Regions from separate parts of the Kosakonia oryzae genome, predicted to be linked through region 3. Evidence: predicted binding sites of a transcription regulator. Region 3 holds the regulator's gene; each other region holds the start of a gene.
The links. Region 3 encodes Fur, which represses iron uptake genes when iron is present. Its sites were predicted from a motif close to ATAATAATGAGAACNACTATCAA; they were not measured.
Positions count from the first base shown of each region.

Region 1 (5,431 bases), 200 kb from region 3:
ATTGCTTTATTTCCGGCGAAGCTAATCTGTGCGATTGTTGGCCGTTCTTTGACCTTTATCAGCAATGTCTCACCTTCGCGCAGGATCTGCACATTGTCGAAATTGCCGCTGGCATACAGCGCACGTACCGATTCGCTGATATCGTCATTGGTGACCTCTTCACCCGCTTTGATTGGCATACTAAGCAGTGCTGCCCCAACGGTAACGCGTTGCAAGCCTTCGAACTGAATATCATTGATTTTCAAAGAGGTAGCGGCATGCAAAGCGCAAGGAGATAACAATAAACCGGCGATGATATTGTATTTTTTAAACATGAAAGTTTCGTCTAAGAGATATTTTCAAAGAAAACCGCTGCGAATAGAAATGCAGGATTACATTTAATGATGGGGAAATAATGGAGAAAGCATGAATATACAACGCAGGTAAAAATAATATGCCTGCGTGGAACTTTATTTGAATATCAGTATCGAAAGATTTGTCGGCGAGTGGTGTAAGACTATTTTAAAATTCCGTATTAAAAAAAGCCCCCTTCCTGAACGGGGGGGAAGGGGGAAGAGTTTATTAGGAATGATGTCCTCTGCACTCAACAAAGAACGCTGAGACAATAACAAATAATGTGTCAGTTAAAATGAAGAAAGCATGGATAATATATGTATGAAAAAAGAGGCTGCTGAGCATAAAGCCGTTACTCAGGGAAATCATTAATAAAAGAGCGCAGTGAAGGGAAATCCCCCCTCCACCGCATGGCTGCGGTTGGGATTTGGAAGGGGGGATGGAGTACTACTTTTATGAAGGAGTGGTATTACACCACAGTTGATTTCTGCTGGATCCATTCCCGCCGAACTCAACCGTGCTAATAATAAACCCGGATAGTGAAAGGATTATGCAGAAGCGATGAAGATTTTGTCATCATATATAACAGCGCGGATTTAGCGGACAAAAAAGCCGGAAACATAAACTGTTCCGGCTTTGATGATGACATCAGAAATGCGTGTTCACGCTAACATAAAAGGTGCGCCCTGATTCGTTATATGTTTCTGCGCCTGCGCCGTACAGGTAAGCACCGGTGGTGCTGTTGCCGGTGGTTTGCGCATTACCGGCGCGGTAGTGGCGGATATCAAAGATATTGTCCACGCCGCCGGTCATGCTCAGGTTTTTGTTCACCGTCCAGGTCGAGCTCAGACCGACCACACTGTAAGGGCTGACTTCATTCAACTCACTGCCGGAAACCGCCTCACCTTTATAGTTGAAGCGTTTGGGTTTCTGCCGTCCGTACCAGGTAAAGGTGCTTTGTAGCGACAAATCGTCGCGAACCTGCCAGGCCAGCGTCGAGTTCAGGGTAAATTGCGGGATCACCGACAGACGATCGCCCGTGGTTTTGTTCTTGCTTTGCAGCATCCATGTCATATTGTTGCTCCAGTTGACGCTTTCGCTAACCGGAACATTCAGCGTGCCTTCCAGCCCTTCTACTAATGCTTTGGGCACGTTTTCCCATTGATAAATATTGGTGGTGCCATTGCTGGCGGTACCGACGGCGGAATAACCGGATTCGATCTTGTTGTGGTAATCGTTGCGGAAGTAAGTGATGCCACCCTGGAAGCCGTTGTGTTTGTACTCGATGCCGATCTCTTTGTTAACGCTGGTCTCGGCTTTCAGGTCGCTGTTACCCATCAGATAGCAGGCTGAACTGCTGGCATAGCATCCCTGGCCATTACTATAGAGAATGTAGTTTGGGTTGAGCTGATAAAGATTCGGCGCTTTATAGGCGCGTGCAATCCCCAGTTTCAACGTCCAGTCTTCCGCCAGCCCTTGCGACAGGTTCAGAGACGGGCTCCAGTTGTTGCCGACGATCGAATGGTGATCAAAGCGCAGCGCCGGTGTCAGCATGGTGCTGTCGGTAAGGGCGATATTGTCTTCGGTAAATAGCGAGAAGATCTCCGCGCTGGAGTAAGGGCTGCGATTGGTGCTGCTGACGCCATCAATCGATCCGTAAGAGAGCGACTGGGTTGTCGAAACGCCATCTTTCATGCGCTGCTGGTTCCACTCGGTGCCGATCGTCAGGTTCTGATCGACGCCCAGCGTAAACGGAATATTGACCTCGCTGTGTAGCAGCACATCGGAAAGATCAATATCGAAGAACTTATCGCTGGAGAAGATCCCTTCCGTGCCGCCAGCCAGCCCTTCGCCAAGCCGGGAGTTGCGGGTGCGTTCATACTGCGCGTAGGTGTTGGTTGTTACGCCATTGTCCCAGCCGCCGGTCCAGGTCACGCCCCAGTTCTGGCGGTAAAGGCGGTTGGTCTCTTTGCCGTACATACTTTTCACCAGCGTACTGGTGTTGGTGTTTTGCGTATCGCCTGCGTACAGGTTGCCCTGACGGCTGTAGCCGGATTCAAACTCCAGTGCCTGCATCGGAGCGAATTCCCAGCGCACTTTGCCGTGAATATCTTTATTAATCACTCCTTCACGGCCTGCCGGATAAGAACCGGCATAGGTGCCGGTGCGTGCGGCTTCGTGGCCGGAGTTGATGTCCTGTGCGTCGGCCTGGGTTTTGCTCAGATTGCCCCACAAATTAAAGCTGACGGTATCGGAAAGCGGGCCGTTCAGGCTGAAGTTGGTGCGTTTCGTCGAACCCTCTTTGCGGTGCTGCGGCGCATTCAGATAAGTGTTCCATGAACCGTGCCATTCACCGGTAGTGGGTTTGGTAATGATATTCACTACGCCGCCCATCGCGCCGTTGCCGTAGCGCGCGGCGGCCGGGCCACGGATCACATCGATATGATCGATCATTTCCGCCGGTACCCAGTTGCTATCGCCACGGCTATCGCGATCGCCACGCCAGCCATAGCGCACGGAATTACGGCTGGTCACCGGTTTGCCATCCACCAGAATCAGCGTGTTTTCCGGCCCCATACCCCGGATGTCGATCTGCCGATTATTTCCGCGCTGGCCGCTGGTGGAGTTGCCGGTCAGGTTGACGCCAGGCTGCGTGCGGATCAGTTCAGAGACATCGCGGGCGGGCGGGTGTTTGCGGATTTGTTCGGCGGTGATGGTCGAGACGCCGGAAGCCTGCAACGTCTGTTTGGCGGCGGTTACCACCAGCGTATCTTCCTGCGTTTTGGTTGTGTCCGTCGCGGTTTGCTCAGACGTATTACTGGTGTCAGCGGCCTGTATCGGAAGCGCCAGACCCCACAGCGCCAAGTGAATCAGCATGGCCAGTGGGTAATGTGAAGCGTGTTTCATGCCATATTCCCTGTATTTTTATGTGTGCGGTTCTCGCTTTTTTCGGGCGTAGTGACGCCTCCCTGAGCCGTGGCATAAAAAAGAGAATAAATGCCCGGACTGCGGCGGTTATCTGCGTCAGTAAATGAGTAAAAACGAGAGGGATTATTTGCACGATGAGGAAAACGTTATTCGCCAGAGAATCCTCATCATGCGCGAATGACGTTAATAGAAATGAAATTCATTATCAAGATAATAGTTATTCAAAATTTAAGAATTTAAATATGATTTATAATCAATGAGTTATAAATATTTTTTAAAGTTGATATGTGAGGTTGGTAAATAATAAAAATAAACCTTCATTGTTAATTCGTAATATTTTCAAATTCTCTTCATTATTCACTTTGTTATTCCTTGAGTCACGAAAATAATATGCTGACATTAGCGGCCGACATTTTTCGGGAAACTTTCCAGCAGCCAGTCAATAAAAACCCGCAGGCGATGCGTCACATGGCGGTTTTGCGGATAAACCACATGGAAGGGGTAGGGTGCGGGGCGCCACGGGCGCAAAATTTCCACCAGCGCGCCGCTCTTCAGCGCACTTTCCAGCGCATAACTGAAAGTCTGAATAATCCCCAATCCGGCCATACCGGCGGCCAGATGGGCGTTACTCTCGTTTACGCCGATGCGGTGATCGACCTTGATTTCACACTTTTCGCCGTCGCGCTCAAAACGGAGGGGGAAGGCTCTGCCGGTTTGCGGCGACAGATAACTTACTAGCCGGTGACCATTTTTCAGCTCATCCGGGTAGGCGGGCGTGCCAAAGGCTTTCAGATACGCGGGCGTGGCGCAGGTCAGCAGCGTTGCGGCGCCAATCTGGCGGGCGATCAGCGAGGAGTTATCCAGCGGGCCGCCGCGGATCACGCAGTCCACATTGTCGCTAATCAGATCCACTGCGCGGTCAGAAACGCCAAGATCGATACGGATATCCGGGTAGCGCGCCAGAAACTCCGGCAGCGCCGGGATCAGTACATCGCGCGCCGTGGAGCCACCGACGTCAATACGTAACTGGCCCCGCGGATGGCTGCGCACGCTGTTAAAGGAGGTATCGATATCTTCCAGATCGCGCAGAATGCGCGCGGTTTTGTCGTAATAGTCGCGTCCTTCCGGCGTCACCGTCACCCGGCGGGTGGTACGCTGCAACAATCGCACGCCGAGGTGCGCTTCCAGCTCCTGCACCAGTTTGCTCAGCGTGGCGTTGGGCATCTCCAGTGAATCTGCCGCCCGGGTAAAATTCCCGGCTTCTACCACGCGGGCAAAGGCCCGTATTGCCTGCAACTGATCCATACGTCCCCCTTTGTTCGTGAAAGCTGATTATACACCACAGTGAATAGTCATTTTCATTTTTCGGTATTTTTCAATAAAAACGCCAGCGCTACAGTAGCGCCATACCGAAGACGTCAGCCCTGCTGACCGCCGGTAAACCCTAAAACCCAAACTGAGGAACAGAAAAATGACGAAACAACTGAGCGGAAAAATTGCCCTTGTCACTGGCGGTACCAGCGGTATCGGGCTGGCGACGGCGAAAGAGCTGGTAGCCCAGGGCGCACGTGTCTTTATTACCGGCCGTCGGCAGAAAGAGCTGGATGCTGCCATCGCGGAAGTGGGCGCCAACGTAACCGGCATCCGTGCGGATGCATCAGTTCCGGCGGATCTCGACGCGGTGTATGCGCAAATCGCCAAAAGCGCCGGTCGGCTGGACATCCTCCACGCCAACGCCGGGGGCGGCGATATGTTGCCGCTAGGGTCGATTACCGAAGAGCATTTCGACCGCATTTTTGCCACCAACGTACGCGGGGTGCTGTTTACCGTACAGAAAGCGCTGCCGCTGTTAGTGAATAGCGCATCGATTGTGCTGACCGGCTCCACGGTGTCGATCAAAGGGACAGCCAATTTTAGCGTCTACAGCGCCAGTAAAGCCGCCGTACGTAACTTTGCCCGCTCGTGGTCGCTGGATCTGCAAGGCCGTGGTATCCGCGTCAACGTGGTCAGCCCTGGCCCCATCCGCACTCCGGGTCTTGGCGATTTAGTCCCGGATGAACACCGTCAGGGGCTGTTTGACGCGTTGGCTGCGCAAGTGCCGCTGGGCCGTCTTGGTGAACCGGAAGAGGTCGGCAAAGTGGTGGCTTTCCTGGCGTCGGATGCCTCCAGC
Region 1 is NZ_CP014007.2:3,978,515-3,983,945, reverse strand. It holds gene bamA (outer membrane protein assembly factor BamA) at 1-314, opposite strand, end outside; gene AWR26_RS18960 (TonB-dependent siderophore receptor) at 982-3,240, opposite strand; gene AWR26_RS18955 (LysR family transcriptional regulator) at 3,661-4,566, opposite strand; gene AWR26_RS18950 (SDR family oxidoreductase) at 4,733-5,431, shown strand, end outside.
Region 1: a site for Fur is predicted at 3,448-3,470, ahead of AWR26_RS18960 (TonB-dependent siderophore receptor). Genes of this name have one in related genera too.

Region 2 (5,431 bases), 1.7 Mb from region 3:
TTCGATATCATCCACTGCACAAAAAACCGCACGAATCTTATCGCGCGGTTTTTTTTCAGGCTTATCCCACTTCAGGCAGCAGACCGGTGACGTTAAAAAACTGAATGACGATAATCGCAATGCCACAGGCGAAAATCAGGCACAGCATGGGTTTACCGCCGGGAACACGATAACTGTGTTGCGAATTATGCTTCCGGCTTTGCCAGGCCAGCATTGACGGTAACAGAAGTGCCAGTACGGAAAGGGCGACACCGGCATAGCCGAGCGCCATCACAAATCCGCGAGGATAAAATAACGCAAAGGCCAGCGGCGGCAGGAAGGTGATCATTCCGCTTTGCAGGCGTCCGGCCGCATTGTTATGCCGCTGAAAAAGATCCGCGAGATAATCAAATAATCCCAGCGACACACCGAGGAAAGAGGTCGCCAGCGCCAGATCGGCAAACAGATGGACGGCCAGTTCCACATGCGGCGAGGCCACCACTTCGCGTAATGCTTGCAGCAACCCGTTTAATCCTGCCTGGCTGGCCAGCAGCCCCATAAACGTTGACGAATCAATACTGCCAAGCGTTGCGAGCTGCCAGAAAATATAGGCCACCAGCGGAATGGCGCTACCGATGATAAATATTTTGCGCAATTTGCGGATATCGCCGCCCATATAACTGACGATGCTCGGTACGCTACCGTGAAAACCAAACGAGGTGAAGATCACAGGAATTGCCGACAGCGCCAGTCCTTTTTCCAACGGCATGGTCAGCAAATTCGCGCGATGAACGTGCGGCATTAACAGCGCCAGCATCACCACGAGGAACAGGAGTTTGGCGCTGAAAAGAAAGCGGTTAAACAGATCGACAAGCGAAGTACCAGCGCATACGACACCACCGGCAACAAGAGTGAACAGCAGCACACCGGCGACTGGCGAAAGCGCAACGTTAAACCACTGGCTGATGCTGGACGCCAGCAACTCTCCTGCGCCGCTGATGTACGCTGCGGTCAGCGCGTACATTAAGAACATCATACTGAAACCTGTTATCCACTGCCCATAGCGCCCAAGATAACGCCTCGCCAGTGAGCCCAGACCGGTATCGGCGGGAACATGCTGATAAACCTCCAGCAAGAGCAGGGCGGTGTAACACATCACCCCCCACAGCGCGATAAGTAACCCGAAAGTGGTGGCAAACCCAACGCCAGCTGCTGCCAGCGGCATTGCCAACATCCCTGCGCCGATCGTGGTACCGGCGACGATAAAAACACTCCCAAGTGTTCGATTCTTCACGCTTTCCTCTGCAATAAAACACACTACTAGCCTAAACTGCGGCGCAGATTAAGATAATTCAGTAGTTTCGTCAAACGACCGTTACATAGAGTGTAACGATATATTTACGATGTTTTTTGAGCCATCTGTACAAACAAATTCTGATGGTGAAACTTTGCCCAAGGGTTAAAGGAAGATGAGTGGAGCATCGAAAACGGCAAGTAGTTAACCGATCTCTTTTTCGATCATGAAATCGCGCTGGAAACGGAAAACGATCGCTACTTCTGTCAGGCTGTAAATAAGCAGGACTGGTGCTGGACCAGATGCATGTAAACCTGTCTTAACGCAACATCTACAGATAATGTTGTGTTTATGATGCACCTTTTGTGAGGAGGATTTATGGCATCAATACATGGTCATGAAGTACTGAATATGATGATTGCATCAGGCGAACATTACACCACAGAGAGTCTCGCTGCGGCCATTACGGCCCGCTTTGGGGAAACGGCGCGTTTTCATACTTGCTCAGCAGAGGGAATGACGGCGGCGGAATTAGTGACCTTTTTAGCGGCGCGCGGAAAATTTATTCCGGCTGAAGAGGGGTTTTCCACTCACGAAAGTAAAATCTGCAAACATTAATAAAAAAGGCGGTAAAGAGTATTATTTACCGCCTGCGTAATTAGTTCTGCGAATCCAGCGTCGCCAGTTCTTTATCGATGAAATACAAACCTTCGCCGCTTTTACCCGCCAGCGTTAATTTATCGATAACCGATTTAAACAATTTCTCTTCTTCGTGCTGTTCGGCAACATACCATTGCAGGAAATTAAAGGTTGGATAATCCTGAGAGGTCATAGCAACGTGCGCCAGTTCATTAATTTTCTGCGTGATCAGTTGTTCATGTTCGTAAGTGGCGCGAAACAGCACATCCAGCGAGGCATAATCGGCAACCGGTGATTCGATAGTATTGATGCGCGGCAGGCTGCCGGTATCCGTAAGGTAGTCAAACAGACGCTGCATGTGCGTCATCTCTTCCTGCGCGTGACGGCGCAGGAAAGCCGCGGCGCCTTCAAAGCTGTGGTAGCTGCACCATGCGCTCATCTGCTGGTAAAGCAGAGAAGAAAACAGTTCCAGATTCATTTGCTCATTTAGTTTTTCAATCATCTCTGCTTTTAACATGGCGCGGCTCCGAAAATATAAAAATAGAATAGTGGAGCGGCCACTATAATTTGTTATTTAATTATTTGCAAAAGGTTAAATGAAAAATCATCTATTCACGAAGTGAATGAGAATAACACGCATTGCAGCGGTTAATTAAATAAATGAGAATTGTTTTGATTATTAATAAATGTGCAGGCCAGCATGATTGCCGGCCCGGAAATTACCAACTGCCCGCGGTATGAGAAAAGGCCATGCCGCGGCATTGATATTGAATAGTGACTTTTGTATTCATGCAAACTGACCCGCTGATCAGGCTACACGTTTCGATCGGCTGGCCGAAAGGCACTGCCGTAGCGTAACCCATCTGCTGGCACTGCTTGTTAGCCGTTCCTTGTGCGGTGTATTGATCGTAATTCGCGGTTTGCATCATCGACTGGTTATAACTCAGACGCACCAGACCACTGGTGGTATCCACGCTGCTGACTTCCGCCTCTTTAGTGAGAGTACAGCCAGCAAGCAGCAGCAGCGAGGCGGCAACAAAAATTTTCTTCATGAAATCACTCTGATTCATTTTGGCATGTTCTCATCTTAACGTGCGGCTCAGAGGGCAATCGGCAGAATAACCCGTGGAACTGGCGCTACTAATCGCGACGGCGAAATAACGAGGGAGTGAGGCAAAACTGTGAACCTGCTTTTGATTTTTAAAACAATTTTTCATTAAATTTGAAAGTATGTTTGCCAGATAGTATGGTTTATCCAACCTTTGCTATCTGAAGCACGTTCACAGGAGATCAAAAATGAAAATTGCACTGATGATGGAAAACAGTCAGGCGGCTAAAAACGCCATCATTCTGAAAGAGCTGAAAGCCGTTGCCGATGAAAAAGATTTCCCGGTGTTTAACGTCGGCATGAGCGACGAGAATGACCATCATCTGACCTACATCCACCTGGGCATTATGGCAAGTATTCTGCTGAACGCGAAAGCGGTGGATTTTGTCGTCACCGGCTGCGGTACCGGGCAGGGCGCGCTGATGTCGCTGAACATTCATCCGGGCGTAGTGTGCGGCTACTGTATTGATCCAGCAGATGCGTTCCTCTTTGCCCAGATCAACAACGGTAATGCGTTATCGCTGCCGTTTGCGAAAGGTTTTGGCTGGGGCGCGGAACTGAACGTGCGCTTTATTTTTGAAAAAGCCTTTACCGGTCGTAAAGGCGAAGGTTATCCGCCGGAGCGTAAAGAGCCGCAGGTGCGTAATGCCGGGATCCTGAACCAGGTAAAAGCTGCAGTGGTGAAAGACAATTACCTTGATTCCCTGCGCGCTATTGACCGTGAACTGGTGAAAACGGCCGTCTCCGGCGAGCGCTTCCAGCAGTGCTTCTTTGAACACTGCCAGAACAAAGAGATTGAAGCGTTCGTTCGCGAAGTGCTGGCCTGATAAAAAACCGCCGCAGCTGGACGGGTTGCGGCGCTCTCTTTACGCTTTTTTCTTCTGCGATACGGCGCTTCCGGCATCTTTGGTCAGGCGCAACGTATCAAACAGGCCAACCAGGCAAATCAGCGCGATAAACACAAACGCCAGCCGGAAACTGATCCCTTCAACGCCAGTGATATGCAGCCACTCACTGACATGTTCACCAATACGAATACCAATCGCACCAAGCGTGATACCCAGGCCGACAGCCAGTTGCGTGGCGGTACTGAACAGCGTATTGGCATAACTCATTTGTGGCGACGGAACATCGGCAAAGGCGAGGGTGCTGACGCCGGTAAACTGTACCGAACGGAAGACGCCGCCCAGGAACAGCACCACAAAGGTGAGCCAGCCAGGCGTTGCTGAGGTAAGAAATGCGCAGGCCAGCAGCGCCAGCACATTCAGCGTGCCGTTAATCAGCAGCAATTTTTTAAAGCCCAGCCAGCGAATCAGCGGTGTCGTGGCGGGTTTGATCGTCAGGTTACCGGCAAATACTGCCAGCACCAGCAGCCCGGCGTGGAACGGATCCATACCAAAACCGACCTGAAACAGCAGCGGCAGCAGAAAAGGGACGGCGCTTATTGATGCGCGAAACAGCGAGCCGCCGTACATCGTCACGCGAAATGTCGGCACCTGCAGCGCATCCAGCCGGATCATCGGCCATTGCGCACGCCGGAAATGGCGCAAGGTAAAGGCCAGCGTTAAACCGCCCAGAACCAGCAATCCGCCGGTCAGCACGCCTTGCGGCTGCTCTGCGCCTAAATCCTCCATGGCATAAACCAGGCTGACCATCGCCACAGACGTGGCGATAAACCCCGGCAAATCGAACGGGCGCCGCTCCTCTTCACGAATATTGGGAATGATGCGCAACGCCAGCAAAATCGCCATAATTCCCAGCGGCACATTAATAAAGAAGATCCAACGCCAGTCAGCGTAATGCGTGATAAATCCGCCCAGCGGCGGGCCGATGATCGGCGCGACCAGCGCGGGCCAGGTGAGCGTGGCGATGGCGGTAATAAGCTGATGTTTTGGCGTGGTGCGCAGTACGGCGAGGCGCCCAACCGGCACCATCAATGCGCCGCCTATGCCCTGCAAAATACGCATGCTGACAAACATCTCTACGCTGGTCGACAGTCCACACAATATTGACGCAATGGTGAAGATAGCCAGCGCCAGCGAAAAGACATTGCGCGCGCCAAAGCGATCGGCGATCCAGCCGCTGGCCGGGATCAGCACAGCAAGGGTAATTAAATAAGCACTGATACCGATGTTTAGCGCAACGGCTTCGACACCAAACGTTTTTGCCATATCTGGCAGAGCGGTAGCGATTACCGTGCCGTCGATAAACTCCATAAAGAAAGCGCCGGCTACCAGTAGCGCAGCGGGAGAAAGACCTCCAGTCTTCCGCAAAAGGGTGCTTTCACTCATTGTGGGTCTGCCATCTGCAAAAATAATTGAGAATGCTAAAAAAATTTTTAGCACGCTAACCGCAGGATTTATAATTAAATTTTTAACAAAGCTACGCTGCTTTTATTTTTTGAAACGTGA
Region 2 is NZ_CP014007.2:2,127,867-2,133,297, forward strand. It holds gene tyrP (tyrosine transporter TyrP) at 62-1,273, opposite strand; gene AWR26_RS10205 (YecH family metal-binding protein) at 1,652-1,891, shown strand; gene ftnA (non-heme ferritin) at 1,932-2,429, opposite strand; gene yecR (YecR family lipoprotein) at 2,632-2,964, opposite strand; gene AWR26_RS10220 (RpiB/LacA/LacB family sugar-phosphate isomerase) at 3,209-3,847, shown strand; gene AWR26_RS10225 (MFS transporter) at 3,887-5,311, opposite strand.
Region 2: a site for Fur is predicted at 2,573-2,595, ahead of ftnA (non-heme ferritin). Genes of this name have one in related genera too.

Region 3 (5,431 bases):
TGCTGATGTATGATGGCGCGCTATTCAGCCCGGGCGGCAGCCCGATTGCTTGTCTTTCCCGTAGTATGCTTAAACATGGCTAAAGAACAAACGGACCGTACAACCCTGGATCTGTTCGCGAATGAGCGTCGCCCGGGACGGCCGAAGACGAATCCGCTCTCGCGTGATGAACAGTTACGCATCAACAAACGCAATCAGCTAAAACGCGATAAAGTTCGTGGGCTTAAACGCGTCGAGTTAAAACTGAACGTGGAAGCCGTTGATGCGTTAAACGAACTTGCCGATGCGCGTGACATGAGCCGCAGCGAACTTATCGAAGAGATGCTGCTGGCACAGTTGAGCGCATTGCGCGGAAAGTAATTACTCCGAATCACCTCTCTTATTTTTACGTTTTCATGTGTCATACAGTGCACTCCGCGGCGATAGCTGTTTTCGCGCGCTTCTCTGTTCTGCTATGATTGCCCTTATCTGTGGGCAGAGCGCCACCATCATATTCATTAGGTTTCAAGAGGTTATTTTACTCATGGCAATTACAGGTATTTTCTTCGGCAGCGACACCGGCAACACCGAAAATATTGCGAAAATGATTCAGAGTCAGCTTGGTAAGGACGTTGCCGACGTACATGACATTGCCAAGAGCAGCAAGGAAGATATCGAAGGATATGACATTCTGTTGCTCGGCATTCCGACCTGGTATTATGGCGAAGCGCAGTGCGACTGGGATGATTTCTTCCCGACGCTGGAAGAGATTGATTTTAATGGTAAGTTAGTTGCGCTGTTTGGCTGCGGCGATCAAGAAGACTATGCAGAGTATTTCTGCGATGCGCTGGGTACGATCCGCGATATTATTGAGCCGCGCGGCGCGACCATCGTGGGCCACTGGCCAACTGCAGGCTACCATTTCGAAGCCTCTAAAGGGCTGGTGGATGATGACCATTTCGTTGGTCTGGCGATTGACGAAGATCGTCAGCCAGAAATGACCGCAGAACGTGTACAAAAATGGGTTAAGCAAGTTCGCGAAGAGCTGCACCTTGATGACATCATCAATGCCTGATTTTACGGCGTAATCTGTGGGTTACGTAGTATTAATAGGTAAAAGCAATGGAAATAATTGCTACAAATTTTTAACTTTTTTCTCCATCGCTGTACAATAAGCCCTGCTAAAGTGGTGTCATGAAGCACAGGAGTTGCTGGTGACACCACGTTTTAAAAGCTTACTTTACTTGAGGACTTGCAGTTTTCATTTAGCCATGGCAGTTCTATAATGAGACGCATTATCCCAGGTGCATTCCTTCTAACTTCCATTGAGGAAGTGAATCGTATAGCAACAGGACAGATTCCGCATGACTGACAACAATACCGCATTAAAGAAGGCTGGCCTGAAAGTCACGCTTCCTCGGTTAAAAATCCTGGAAGTGCTTCAGGAACCGGATAACCATCATGTCAGTGCGGAAGATTTATATAAACGACTGATCGACATGGGCGAAGAGATCGGGCTGGCAACAGTATATCGTGTACTGAACCAGTTTGACGACGCCGGCATTGTGACCCGTCATAATTTCGAAGGCGGGAAATCCGTTTTTGAACTGACTCAGCAACATCACCACGATCATCTGATTTGCCTCGACTGCGGCAAAGTGATCGAATTCAGTGATGATTCCATCGAAGCGCGCCAGCGTGAAATCGCCGCGAAACATGGCATTCGTCTGACGAACCATAGTCTTTACCTGTATGGCCACTGCGCCGAGGGTGACTGCCGCGAAGATGAACACGCGCACGACGCGAAATAACCCCTTTTCATACTCAAGCCAACCTTAAGGTTGGCTTTTTTTTTGCCCTGCAGAAACAAAAATGCCCGACAGGTTTTCGCCGCCGGGCAGATTACTTCAACAATAATTACGCTTTCACACTATCCACACGGCTGAAACGTTTGCCGTCCGGGCTGGCGGTACGGATCTGCACTTCCCCGCTTACCTGCGGACGCGCTTTATCATCATAACGCAGCCAGTTTTTACCGCCGTCCGTAGAATATTCCACGACCATTCCCGGGAAGCTGGTATTGGCTTCCAGCTTGCCGCCAACCACGCGCGCGCCCGGTACAGGCAGGCGATAGTTGATACCGGCTTTGTCCAGTTTTGCCAGTTCACGATGACCTAACAGATTTGCAAAGCGGGTCCAGTCTTTATCCAGCGCTTTTACATCGACCAGATGAGTTTCACCGCCTTTGTACTCGCGACCGGCCTGATAATCCTGTTCCCAACCGGCGCGGTGCCAGGCACGTTCTGCGACCGCAATCATGCGTGGATAAATCATGTACTCCATCTGGTTGTCGGTACGTACCACTTCACTCCACAGCTGAGCAGAAAGACCATAGGCTCCAGGCCATGGTTTATCTGATTTCGCGTTGAATGGATTGCCATCACGATCCAGTGAGGTTTCAGCATTTTGCGGCATGTTGTCTGGCGCAAAGCTGAAGATCTTGCGCTCATTGCTAAAGCGCGTGCCCCAGTAGTAGCCGCTTTCCGCCGGGTGGACTTCGTTCGGGAAGTCGAGGTAAACATAGTCCGGGTTCGAGACAATGACGCGGAACCCTTTGTTCGCCCAGTCATTTACCGAATCGAAACCGCCCCAGTAGAGCGTATCCCAGAAGTTAACATTGACGTGATCGGTGGCAAACTCGGCGGCATTTTTGGCATCTTTCAGGCCATCCTGCCATGCCTGCATGGTGCCGATACCGTGCGCTTTCACCAGCTTGCTAACCTCAATACCAAAGTAGCTGGAAAGATGCTCAACATCTGCAACCTTACCCTCTTTGACCATGGTCTGGCAGACCTGAGACTTCGCCCACGGTTTGTCCTGGTTGCTCTGATCGATGATGCCTTTGCCCGCTTCCGGTTTTTTCTGGTCGGTATAACCCGCTCCCAGATAGATGTTTTTCGCTTCGTCACCGCCAAAATGCCAGGTGTTCAGCGGTACGCCCGCTTCTTTGTGCATTTGCTGGATTTCGCCAATCACCTTATCGACGAAATTGCGCGACGAATCGAGGCAAGGGTTCAGATAGCCAGTACGGTTATAGAACTGTACCCCGGTGGTATTAGAGGTGTCCGTCGGATCAAGCAAACGGTACTGATTCGCCTCTTTCTCTTTACCCTCTTTCATCAGGCGGTCATAGCGTGCTTCCATTGAGATCACGGCTGCACGGGCGTGCGCCGGCATATCAATTTCCGGGATCACTTCAATCTGTCGCGCTTTCGCGTACTTCAGTATGTCGATGTAATCGGTACGGCTGAAGTGGCCGCTGCCATTGTTGTTGCTGTCCGGGCCGGAACCCAGTTGCGGCAGCAGGCAGGTTTTCTCGCTCAGATCGTGGCAACGTTTACTGCCGATGTCGGTCAGCTCAGGCAGACCGGGGATCTCAATACGCCAGCCTTCATCATCAGTAAGGTGAAAGTGGAATTTGTTCAGCTTATAAGCTGACATCTGATCCAGCAGGCGCAGTACGGCATCTTTGCTGTGGAAGTTACGTCCCACATCAAGCTGAATACCGCGATAATCAAAGCGCGGTGCGTCTTTTGCTTCAAGCCGTGCAATTTTCTGCTCGCCGCTGGAAGGGATCAGCGACAGCAAAGATTGCAGGCCGTAGAACACGCCAGCCTGATCAAAGCCAGTGATTACCGCCTCATTTGCCCCAATATGCAACTGATAGGCACCCGATATGGCTTCATCACCCGCAAAAGCCTTCACTGCGATCTCTGTACGGATGGGATAACTGCCCTCTTTGACGCCCAGCAGCGCGAAGCGCGACTTCACGGCTTCCTGCGCATCCGCACCCAGCGCAGAGAGATCGAGCTTCACGCCTTTGCTCAGATCCACATCCTGACCGGAGATTTTTACCTCCTGCGGCGTGGGGACAATTTGGCCGCGCAACGTGGAGAGGTTCAGCGCTTTTACGTCGCTATTTTTCTCAAAGCGTGCTTCAGCGGTCATCAGGATGTTTTTATCATCCGGCGTACGTTTCCACTGGCCGTCGAGCGGCGTAACAAACTGGAACAGATCTTCGGTATCGGTATTGGCAATCACTTTTGCCGTTGCCCCTTCGGCCGTCACATACCAGCGAGGCAGCACATCGGTGACGAACAATTGCCAGTACTCATTAACAATCGGAATTTCCACCGCCTGCTTTGCCGGGAAGCCGGTAAATTTGTCCGTTGGCTCCAGCTTGTGCAGATCGCCCATGATATGGGTGACCTTGAACTGATCATTTGCCACCTCCAGAATCGGACGGATGCTGTGGAAGTAAATCGTCCAATCCTTGTCGGTTACAGCCTCACCCTTGTTGGTCAGCGTGATCACCGCTTTATTGCAGGAAGCCCAGTCGGCACCAAGCTTCGCACAATCAATGCCGTTCTGTGCGGCAAAGTTATCTTTCACCGCGTAGTTAAGATGAAACTGGCTGATGGCGTCGACAGTGCTCTGGTTTGCCAGTACGGGGCTGCTTAATACCCCGAAGATTGCGCTGGCTAAGATGCTTAAATGTACTGATTTCATTACTTATTCCTTGTATTTCAGCCGGGCATAACCCGGCAAACGCATCAGAAGATAGTGAACGGTGCAATAACCATAAATTTCACGTCGCGCTCATCCTGGAAGATATTGCCGTAGCCGCCGCCGAAGCTCGGAATGTCAGAATGGTTGTCATATTGGGTAAAGTGCAACTTGAACATCGTGCCTTTGGCGCGACCATCCTGAACGGTATAGATCGCATCCAGGCTGTAAGCGGATTCTTTCAGGCGGTAGTTTGGATCGTAATACGCATCCGGTGTTGCCATATCAGCCGGCTTCGCGTCCCACGCATAGGCGTAAGATGCGCCGACCGTAAAGCCTGGCAAGTTCCAGTTCTTCAGGTCATACATCGCGCCGAAGAAGAGAGCTTTTTCACCGTTGGCATTAAAGTCAGAGCGGTTATCCCACCAGATATCGAGGCGCCCGTTGGATGACGCATAAGTTGGCGTCATACGTTGCAGGAAGTATCCTTGCTGGCCGTCAGCTTTGACCCAGGTACCTTCAAGACGCAAATCAACCTGACCAATTTTGTAGCCAAAGGTCAACGCCTGCAGCCATGCAGTGCCGTCGTAAATATCGTTCACGCCGCCATTGCTGACTTTGTCGCGGGTTCCATAGAACTGGTAGCTGGTGCTGAGCGGGCTGCCTGCCACATCAAATTTGTAGCTGGCTTTAGCGAAGTATTGATCGACATAGCCTTCCGCCTGGCCAAATGCAGCCTCCAGCACCAGGTCGTTTTTGAAGTCATATTTCGCGCCGAGCGAGTGCAGATAGTCGACTTTGGTTTTTCTGTCATTCTGATAAAACTTATCCATCTCGATATGCCACGGCGCCTTGTATTCATTGGTCCACATATACGAGAAGCTCA
Region 3 is NZ_CP014007.2:3,779,055-3,784,485, forward strand. It holds gene ybfE (LexA regulated protein) at 76-360, shown strand; gene fldA (flavodoxin FldA) at 524-1,054, shown strand; gene fur (ferric iron uptake transcriptional regulator) at 1,344-1,790, shown strand; gene AWR26_RS17960 (beta-N-acetylhexosaminidase) at 1,897-4,548, opposite strand; gene chiP (chitoporin ChiP) at 4,593-5,431, opposite strand, start outside.